One region of the Stenotrophomonas sp. YJH_SMC_94-11 genome, then DNA from elsewhere that is predicted to be linked to it. Evidence: riboswitches for the same ligand, from Rfam matches in the RefSeq annotation. Region 1 holds a riboswitch; the other holds the start of a gene.
What was found. Region 1 has a riboswitch for cobalamin ahead of btuB (TonB-dependent vitamin B12 receptor). Riboswitches for the same ligand answer to the same signal wherever they lie in the genome.

Region 1 (5,069 bases):
GGCTTCGGGCGGCGGCCAGCAGGCACCCGTGCTGGCCGCTGCGGGCGCCGACGTCACCGTGTTCGACCTGTCCGACGGGCAGCTGGAACAGGACCGCAGGGTCGCTGCGCGCGACGGCCTGCAGCTGCGCACGGTGCGGGGCGACATGCGCGACCTGCACGTATTCGCCAATGACAGCTTCGACGTGGTGTTCCATCCGATCTCCAACCTGTACGTACCCGACGTGCGCCCGGTGTGGACCGAATGCCGCCGCGTGCTGGCGCGCGATGGCATGTTGATGGCCAGCTTCTACAACCCGGTGCTGTTCGTCGGTGCACGTGATCCGCAGCTGGATGCACAGGGTTTGATCCGGCCGCAGTACGCCATTCCCTATTCGGACCTGGAAGACCTGCCCGCCGCAGAGCGTGAGGCGAAACTCGCCCGCGGCGATGCGCTGACCTTTGGCCACAGCCTGACCGAACTGATCGGCGGTCAGCTGGATGCAGGCTTCGTGATTGATCGGTTCATGGAAGACTGGCAGCCGAAGCCGCGCTTCCTGATCGACCGTTACCTGCCCACCTTTCTGGCCACCCGCGCACGCAGGATCGGCTGAGGCCGATCCCGGGGAAAAAGCGCGGCGTACAATGGACGGCCCCACGTTGTACAGGCGTCGTCCCTTGTCGTATCCCTATCCGCTGGTCGTATTCGATCTCGATGGCACGCTGGTCGACAGCGCAGCTGACATCGCCGAAGCGCTGAACCGCACGCTGGAAGCCATCGGCATGGCACGGGTGCCGGAAGCCACCGTGCTCGGCTGGATCGGCGACGGTGTGCGCCGCCTGGTCGAACAGGCCGTGCACGCCGCCGGTCGTGAGGTCGACCTGGCCGAGGTCATGCCGGTGTTCATGGTGCACTACCGTGAATGCCTGCTGCGCAGCCCGCGCCTGTTCGATGGCGTGGCCGACGCACTGGCGCAGCTGCGCGCGCGCGCCGTGCCACTGGCGATCTGCACCAACAAGCCCGAAGCACTGGTGCCGCCGCTGCTGCAGCACCTGGGCATCGGTGATGCGTTCGCGCTGGTACTGGGCGGCGATTCACTGCCGCAGCGCAAGCCCAGCGGTGAGCCGCTGCGGCATATCGCTGCGCACTTCGGGCTGCCGGTCGATGCCTGCCTGATGGTGGGTGATTCGCTGACCGACTACCGCGCCGCCGAAGATGCGGGCATGCCGATCGCGCTGGTCCGCTACGGCTACCCGCGCGGTCTGGACCTGGCCACCGCGCATGCGGTGGCGGTGATCGATGACCTGCGTGAACTGCCGGGGTTGACCGCCGGCGTCCCGGTGTAGAGCCGAGCCCATGCTCGGCTGCTTTGCTGCCTGAGCCGAGCATGGACTCGGCTCTACAGAGAAAGCGCCGGGCAATGCCCGGCGCCTTCTCTCATTTCGGCTGGTAACGCACGCTCACCTGGTACTCACGACCGGGCTGGTTGAACCACGCCACGGTCTCGTATCGTCGGTCGAACACGTTGGCGGCACGCGCCAGCAGCGACCACGACGGCGTCAGCGCGTACTCGGCGCGCAGATCCAGCGTGCCGTAACCCGCCACCTTCACCGCGTTGGCGGCATCGTCATAGCGCTTGCCCGCTCCCTGAACCGTCAGGCCTGCGCGGAAGGCCCCGAAACGTCGATCGAGGTCCAGGCGCGCGGTCTGCTGTGCACGACGCGGCAGCCAGTTGTCGAACTGGGTGCTGCCGCCGGTGCGGTTGCGTGGGTCGGTGTAGCTCAGCTGGGCGTTGATGTCGAAGCCGGCCAGCAGCACGCCACCGGTCAGTTCGGCACCGCGGATGCGCGCCTTCTCCACCTGCTGCATCCTGAAGGTCGCCGCATCGTAGGTGATCAGATCATCGATGCGGGTTTCATAGACGTCCAGGCCCCAGTGCCAGCCCTGTCCCTGCTGCGAAACGCCCAGGTTGGTGCTCTTGGACTTCTCCGGGTTCAACGTCGGCACACCGCTCCACGGGTCGTACAGGTCGCTGAAGGTCGGCGCCTTGAACGCAGTGCCGTAACTGGCATTGACACGCAGGCCGTGGCCGAGTTCCATCGCCCAGCCGAGGCTGCCGGTGGCGTGGTTGCCGAACTGCTGGTTGTCGTCGTTGCGCGCGCTGGCCTGCAGCTGGTGGCGACCGAAGCGTCCCTGGTACTGCACGAACACGCCGGTGTTGCGGCGGCTGTCGACCCGATATCCGGCACTGCTGCCATCCAGGTTGTCTTCGCTCCAGTCCACGCCGGTGCTCAGCAGCTGGCTTTCTGCCAAGGCGAAGTCACCCTGCAGCGAGGCACTGTCGCGGTGGGTCTGAGCGCTGCCACGGGCACCGAAGTCACCAAAGTTGTCCGACTCGTTGTCACTGCGCCCGACATTGGCGGTGAACGCCAGGCGTTCGGACGGGGTGTAGCGCACCTTGCCGGCCAGCACCTGCTGGCGGGTTTCCGAATAGTTGTAGTAGCCGTCGTAATGGTTCTTTCCGTCGGCACGCAATGCACTGCCTTCCACGTTCCATTGGTCGTTGAAGGTGTAGCCACCGCGCAGGCTCTTGGACAGGTTGCGGTAGCCATCGCGGTCATGTTCGTCGGCAAAGCAGCCGGTGAACAGCGTTGCCGAGCCGCGGCAGGCATCGATGCCATCGGAATGCTGGTAGGCGATGTCGGCGCCGAACCAGCCGCGTTCGGTCCCGCCGCCGATCCCGCCGCTGGCTTCGCGCAGGCCGTTGCTGCCGCCACCGAGCTGGAAGTGCGGGGCGAAATCACCCTGGTTGCGGCGGGTGAAGATCTGGATCACGCCGCCAATGGCATCGGCGCCGTACAGGCTCGACTGCGGGCCACGCACGATTTCCACGCGCTCGATCTGCGCCAGCGGCAGGTCCTGGTACATCGCCAGGCCGAGGTCGGCACTGTTGATGCGCACGCCGTCGACCAGCACCACGGTGTGGCCCGAGTTGGTGCCGCGCAGGAACAGCGAGCTCTGCTTGCCGAGCCCGCCGGCATTGGTCAGGTTGATGCCGGCGCGGCCGCGCAGCAGTTCCTGCAGCGAGGTGGCCTGGCTGGATTCGATCTGCGCGCGGTCGATCACCTGGGCCGGCGCGATGCTGTCCTGCAGGGCGATCGGGGTGCGCGTGGCGGTGACCAGGATCTGGTCGAGCGCGGTGGTGTCATCGGCGGCCTGTGCCAGCGCGGGCAGGGCGGCCAGTACGGCCAGGGACAGCATTCGGGACTGCAGCTTCATGGGGGAACTCCAGGTGCCACGCACGCCCGCGTGGCGAAGGGGAGGAGCCGCGAAGGCAGGCACGCGCCGATGCCGCAGCGCACGCCACGGTCATCCAGCGCCATGCCCACCGCATCGCGACCTGAGGCTTCCGGGCCGGTCTCCGGGCTTGCCGCCGGGTGGCGCGAGGCCACCGTCCAGGCGCCTTCCCATGCCTGCGGCACAGTGGCGGTGTTGCCTGGAACTGACGTGCTTACCGTTGCGGGGGCAGCGCCGGCCTGGCGTGGAATCACGCGTCACCGGCTTCCCGTTTCAACCTGCCGGCCACGGCCGCAGGTCACCTGGAAGTGCGCGCAGTCTACGGCATCGCAGGCCGTCCCGTTGCGTCGCGCCTGCGCGGCTGCCTTTGCTGTGCCTTTAGAATGGTTGCTCGATCCCGTGGTGCCGTTACCGATGTCTGCCCGTTCTCAGTTGTACCTGCCTCGCCCGTCCGGGACGCACGCATGATCCTCGACCTGGTCCGCCATGCCGGCAACGGTCGCGATGAGTTCCTTGATGGCCGCAGCGATCCACCGCAGCTGGCCGGCCTGCCGCAGGAGCTGGTCGAGGCCTATGCCGAGCAACGCTGGGAGCGGGTGATCAGTTCACCGCGGTTGCGCGCCCTGCACACGGCGATGGCGCTGGCCACCCCACGCGGGCTGGACGTCGAAGCGGACGAGGAATGGGAAGAACTGGATTTCGGCGATTGGGACGGGCAGTCGCTGTTCGACCTGCCGGAAGATGCGCTGGCCGCCTTCCATGCCGATCCGCATGCGTTCCCGCCGCCGAACGGCGAGAGCTGGGGTCATTTCGAGCGGCGTATCGCGCGCGCGCTGGATCGCCTGCTCGATGATGATGATCCGGTGCCGACGCTGGTGGTCAGCCATGGTGGCCCGCTGCGCATGGTGTTGTCGCAGGTTTGCGGCCTGCCGATGTCGCTGTGCTGGGCCCTGCGCATCGACCACGGCACGCGCCTGCGGGTGTGGCTGGAGCGGGGCGAGGTCGGGCTGGTGGGCGAGCTGCTGGAACTGCAGCAGCCGTAGTCCATCGGTAGTGCCGGCCGCTGGCCGGCAGCCTCAGGAACGTTGCAAGGATCACGCAGTTGCCGGCCAGCGGCCGGCACTACCGGTGCAGTCAATCCTCGTCCGCGCGCTCGGTCACGCTGTCTTCCGCCTCATCGTCGGCATCGAAGCGCTGCTCATGCACCGGGCCCGACGCCGGGCCGGCCGCCTTCAGCGGATGCGCGGCGATGCGCGCTTCGTAGTCCTGCACCAGCGCTTCACGCTGCGGCTCGCTCAGCTCCTGCCAGTGGCAGTCCAGCAATGCGCCTTCCAGCGAGTACAGCAGGTTCAGGCTGGGCTTGAAGCCGGCCCGCTTGACCTTGACGAAGGCGCCAACTGCGCCGATCGCAACCAGGTCCTCGCGGCTGCGCAGCCCGACCTGGCGCAGCCACGCTGCACTCTTCGGGCCGATGTTGCGCAGCTTCGGTGCGCTCATCCCAGTGCCTCGACGAACACGCGGGCGATGGCTTCCAGGCCGGCCTGATCGTCGGCATCGAAGCGGCCGACCTTCGGGCTGTCGATATCGAACACGCCGATCAGTTCATCGCCGCGCAGCAGCGGCACCACCAGCTCCGAACGCGAGGCCGAATCGCAGGCGATGTGGCCGGGGAAGGCATCGACGTCGTCCACGCGCTGGGTTACGCGCTGGCTGGCGGCGGCACCGCACACGCCCTTGTCCAGCGGGATGCGCACGCAGGCCGGCAGGCCCTGGAACGGGCCGACCACCAGTTC
Region 2 (5,069 bases), on a different contig from region 1:
CCAGCCACCGCCCCACCAGCCCAGGCCGAGCAGCAGCGCCAGCGACACCAGCACTTCCAGCGGCGCGATCTCGAATACCGCCACCGCCAGGCACAGCAGCTTGTGCGGCAGGCCGGCATTGCCGGTCAGCACCACCAGCAGCCGATAGGCCGCGCGCGCGCCCCGCGCCGGTTGGAACAGGCTGTAGATGAACCCGCGCCGCGACAACTGCGCCGACACCGCCGACAGCCCGCCATAACCGGCATCACCGGGCAGGTGCTCGCCGGCCTGCATGCGGCGATCACCGCATGCCGCCGCAGCCGCTACCGCCGCAGCGATGGCGCCAGCGGAGGTGCCGCCGATGCTCTTGAACCGATACTCGCGTGCCAGCGCCAGTACCGCATTGGGGTACACGATGCCGCTGGTGATGCCGCCTTTCATGACCAGATCGCAGTACTTGTCCGCCACCGTCTTGCCCCCGAGCATGCCGTCCGCCGCGTGAATGCCAGTATGGCGCAGCGGCTTCTCAGGGCCTGAGAACACCACCGCAGTCCGGGCGGGAATCTGCGGCGTTCAGCAGATGGCAGGCCTGCAGGCTTGACCGGCCCCACCATCGGCGTAGCATCTGCAGCAAGCCAAGGGACAGACCCGCGGCTGCCACAACGACATGAGGGATTCTCATGGAATTCGACTATCTCGTCTTCATCGGGCGATTCGAGCCCTTCCACAACGGCCACGCCGCCGTTGCCCACCTGGCCCTGAGCCGGGCCCGCAAGCTGATCTTCCTGGTCGGCTCTGCCGATACCCCCCGCAGCCTCCGCAATCCCTGGACCGTGGCCGAACGCGCCGTGATGATCCAGGCAGCCCTCGATGGCCACACCGACCGCCTGCTGATCCGCCCGCTGCGCGACCACCTGTACAACGAAGCGCAGTGGATCGCCAACGTGCAGCGCCAGGTGGCCGAAGCCCTGCGCAACGACGGCGCCGCCGCCGATGCCAAGGTCGGCCTGATCGGCATGGACAAGGATGCCTCCAGCTACTACCTGAGGGAGTTCCCGCAATGGCCGCTGGTGGACGTGCAGCACACCGCCACCCTGTCGGCCACCGAGCTGCGGCGCTACCTGTTCGAAGCCGGCGACGTCGACTTCCACGGCGCGCTGCTGATGCTGCGTGGCAATGTGCCGGCGCCGGTGTACGACATGCTCGAAGCGTTCCGCAAAAGCGCGCCTGCGTATGCCCAGCTGGTGGCCGAGTACCGCTTCATCGAACAGTACAAGGCCGCCTGGAAGGATGCGCCCTACGCGCCCACCTTCGTCACCACCGATGCGGTGGTAGTGCATTCGGGCCACGTGCTGCTGGTACGGCGCCGTTCGGAGCCCGGCAAGGGCCTGTGGGCGCTGCCCGGCGGTTTCGTTGGCCAGGAGCAGAGCCTGCTGGACAGTTGCCTGCGCGAACTGCGCGAGGAAACCCGTCTGAAGATTCCGCTGCCGGTGCTGAAGGGTTCGCTGAAGGGCCAGCAGGTATTCGACCACCCCGACCGCAGCCAGCGCGGCCGCACCATCACCCACGGGTTCCACTTCGAATTCCCGGCCGGTGACCTGCCGCCGGTGCGCGGTGGCGACGACGCCGACAAGGCGCGCTGGATACCGGTGAGTGAGGCGTTGGACATGGGCCCGCAGCTGTTCGAGGACCACCTGCACATCCTGGAGTATTTCCTCGGCCGCGGCTGACCTGCCCGGCTCTCCCCACTGGCGGATAGACCGCTGGTGTCACTCGACGCGAAGGAGCTTCCGTCATGCACTACCTCGATAATCTTCTCCTCAACACCGACAGCTACAAGGCCAGCCATTGGCTGCAGTACCCGCCGGGTACCGATGCCACGTTCTTCTACGTCGAATCACGTGGCGGCCTGCACGATCGCACGGTGTTCTTCGGCCTGCAGGCGATCCTCAAGGACGCGCTGGCACGGCCGGTCACCCACGCTGACATCGACGACGCTGCTGCGGTATTCGCCGCCCATGGCGAGCCGTTCAACGAAGCCGGCTGGCGCGATATCGTCGACCGGCTCGGGGGCAACCTGCCAGTGCGCATCCGTGCCGTGCCCGAGGGCAGCGTGGTACCCACCCACCAGGCACTGATGACGATCGAGTCGACCGACCCGGCTGCATTCTGGGTGCCGTCGTACCTGGAAACGCTGCTGCTGCGCGTGTGGTACCCGGTCACCGTGGCCACCATCAGCTGGCATGCACGGCAGACCATTGCTGCGTTCCTGCAGCAGACCAGCGACGATCCGCAGGGGCAGCTGCCCTTCAAGCTGCACGACTTCGGCGCGCGCGGTGTATCGAGCCTGGAATCGGCTGCGCTCGGTGGTGCCGCACACCTGGTCAACTTCCTCGGCACCGACACCGTCTCGGCCCTGTGCCTGGCCCGCGCGCACTATCACGCGCCGATGGCCGGTTATTCGATTCCCGCCGCCGAGCACAGCACCATCACCAGCTGGGGCCGCGAGCGCGAAGTGGACGCCTACCGCAACATGCTGCGCCAGTTCGGCAAGCCGGGCGCGATCGTGGCAGTGGTGTCGGACAGCTATGACATCTACCGCGCGATCAGTGAACACTGGGGCACGACGCTGCGTGATGAAGTGATCGCTTCGGGCGCCACCCTGGTCATCCGCCCCGACTCGGGTGACCCGGTGGACGTGGTGGCCGAAAGCCTGCGCCGGCTGGATGAAGCATTCGGCCACACCCTCAACGGCAAGGGCTACCGCGTACTCAACCACGTGCGGGTGATCCAGGGCGATGGCATCAACCCGGATACGATCCGCGCCATCCTGCAGCGCATCACCGAAGACGGCTACGCCGCCGACAACGTGGCCTTCGGCATGGGCGGCGCGCTGTTGCAGCGGCTGGACCGCGACACCCAGAAGTTCGCGCTGAAGTGCTCGGCAGCACGGGTCGAGGGTGAGTGGATCGACGTCTACAAGGACCCGGTCACCGATGCCGGCAAGACCAGCAAGCGTGGCCGCATGCGCCTGCTGCGGCGCCTGGATGACGGCAGCCTGCACACGGTGGCGTTGCCTCCCAGCGGTGACGAGGCGCTGCCGACCGGCTTCGAGGATGCGATGGTGACCGTGTGGGAGAACGGGCGCCTGCTGCACGACCAGCGCTTGGATGAGATCCGCGCGCGGGCTGCGGCGGGGCGTTGAGGCGCATCCCGACCGGGGTCGGATCCCGTTGCAGCGCAAAGGGCTCCGACCCCGGTGCCCCTTGACCCACGCCGGCAACGCGTCCACCGTGGGCACGCCGAAGGTATCCCTGCCGTGGCTGGATGGCGGCAGGGAGTTAAACGGGAATCCGGTGAAGGCGCTTCGTGCGCCCATTCCGGAGCTGCCCCGCAGCGGTGAATGGAAACGAATCCTGCCAACAGCACTGGGCTCGCGCCTGGGAAGCGGCAGGGAGTAGGTGGGCTGCGGCCCGTGTCCATCAGCCCGAATACCGGCCCCGGCCGGGGGACACGACCGTCCCCTGATTCGACCTGGACTCTCCGCGGGGAGGGTGCCGGGGCCATCGCCAGCCTGCACGTACAGGCGGCGTGGCCGCGCGCGTCCTGTTCACGGTAACCGGCCAGACCGCTCCCACGCCCTGACGCACGCCACGATGACCGAGTTCCAACGCCCCACCCTGACCCTGCCCGCCGATGGCAAGCGCCTGCTGCTGCATTCGTGCTGCGCGCCGTGCTCGGGCGAAGTGATGGAGGCGATCACCGCTTCCGGGATCGACTACGCGATCTTCTTCTACAACCCCAACATCCATCCGGTGAAGGAGTACGAGCTGCGCAAGCAGGAGAACATCCGCTTCGCCGAGCAGCACGGCATTCCGTTCATCGACTGCGACTACGACACCGACAACTGGTTCAGCCGTGCGCGTGGCATGGAGAACGAGCCCGAGCGCGGCATCCGCTGCACGATGTGCTTCGACATGCGTTTCGAGCGCACCGCGCTGTACGCGCATGAACACGGCTACGACACCATCAGTTCGTCGCTGGGCATCTCGCGCTGGAAGAACATGGCGCAGATCAACGACTGCGGCATCCGCGCGGCGTCGCGCTATGAAGGCCTGCAGTACTGGGACTACAACTGGCGCAAGGGCGGCGGTGCCAGCCGCATGATCGAGATCAGCAAGCGCGAGCAGTTCTACCAGCAGGAGTACTGCGGCTGCGTGTACTCGCTGCGCGATGCCAACCGCCACCGCCGCGAGAACGGGCGCGAACGGATCAAGATCGGCCTGCTGTACTACGGGCAGGACGCTGAGACGCCGCAGGGCGATTGACGTGCAGGCATGGGGCGGCCACGCTGGTCGCCCCTTCTGTTGTACCGGAACTGCCATGACCGCCCTGCCCGCCGATGTCGCCCTGCTGGTGATCGACCTGCAGCCGGACTTCATGCCCGGCGGTGCGCTGGCCTGCGACCAGGGCGATGCGCTGGTGGCACCGATTGCCGACCTGCTGGCACAGCGTCGCTACCGCACCGTGGTGGCGACCCAGGACTGGCACCCGGCCGACCACGCCTCGTTCGCCAGCCAACACCCCGGCCAGCGCCCGTTCGAAACCATCCTGCTGCACGCGCAGCCACAGACCCTGTGGCCCGACCATTGCGTGCAGGGCAGCGATGGCGCCGCGCTGCACCCGGGCGTGGACTGGGCCGTGGCCGACCTGATCCTGCGCAAGGGCACGCGCCAACAGGTGGATTCGTACAGCGCCTTCCGCGAGAACCACGGCCCTGATGGCGAGCGCCCGGCCACCGGCCTGGCCGGCTGGCTGCATGAGCGCCGCATCCGCGAAGTGCATGTGTGCGGCCTGGCCCGCGACTACTGCGTGCTGTGGAGCGGGCAGGATGCGGTGAAGTCCGGCTTCCGGGTGAAGTTCCTGTGGGAGCTGACCCGGCCGGTGACCGAAGCCAACGACGCGATGGTGCGCGAAGCGCTGGGCAAGGCAGGGATCGCGATCGCCTGAGGCGTGACCGCCGGGCATGGCCCGGCGCTACCGCGCACGTCGCTTATGCCGCTTGCGCGCTCCTGCCCACAACAACACAA

Region 2: linked by a shared signal. The riboswitch ahead of AC5P74_RS19095 (epoxyqueuosine reductase QueH) and the one ahead of btuB (TonB-dependent vitamin B12 receptor) in region 1 are both predicted to bind cobalamin.

What each region holds. Positions count from the first base shown of each region.
Region 1 covers NZ_JCAFTR010000010.1:13,020-18,088, reverse strand. Annotated here, with positions in the region: gene AC5P74_RS16600 (class I SAM-dependent methyltransferase) at 1-592, shown strand, start outside; gene gph (phosphoglycolate phosphatase) at 657-1,325, shown strand; gene btuB (TonB-dependent vitamin B12 receptor) at 1,417-3,258, opposite strand; cobalamin riboswitch at 3,375-3,597, opposite strand; gene AC5P74_RS16585 (histidine phosphatase family protein) at 3,741-4,319, shown strand; gene AC5P74_RS16580 (TfoX/Sxy family protein) at 4,411-4,773, opposite strand; gene AC5P74_RS16575 (GAF domain-containing protein) at 4,770-5,069, opposite strand, start outside.
Region 2 covers NZ_JCAFTR010000013.1:94,167-99,235, forward strand. Annotated here, with positions in the region: gene AC5P74_RS19080 (patatin-like phospholipase family protein) at 1-465, opposite strand, end outside; gene AC5P74_RS19085 (bifunctional nicotinamide-nucleotide adenylyltransferase/Nudix hydroxylase) at 660-1,709, shown strand; gene AC5P74_RS19090 (nicotinate phosphoribosyltransferase) at 1,775-3,184, shown strand; cobalamin riboswitch at 3,283-3,496, shown strand; gene AC5P74_RS19095 (epoxyqueuosine reductase QueH) at 3,636-4,307, shown strand; gene pncA (bifunctional nicotinamidase/pyrazinamidase) at 4,363-4,989, shown strand.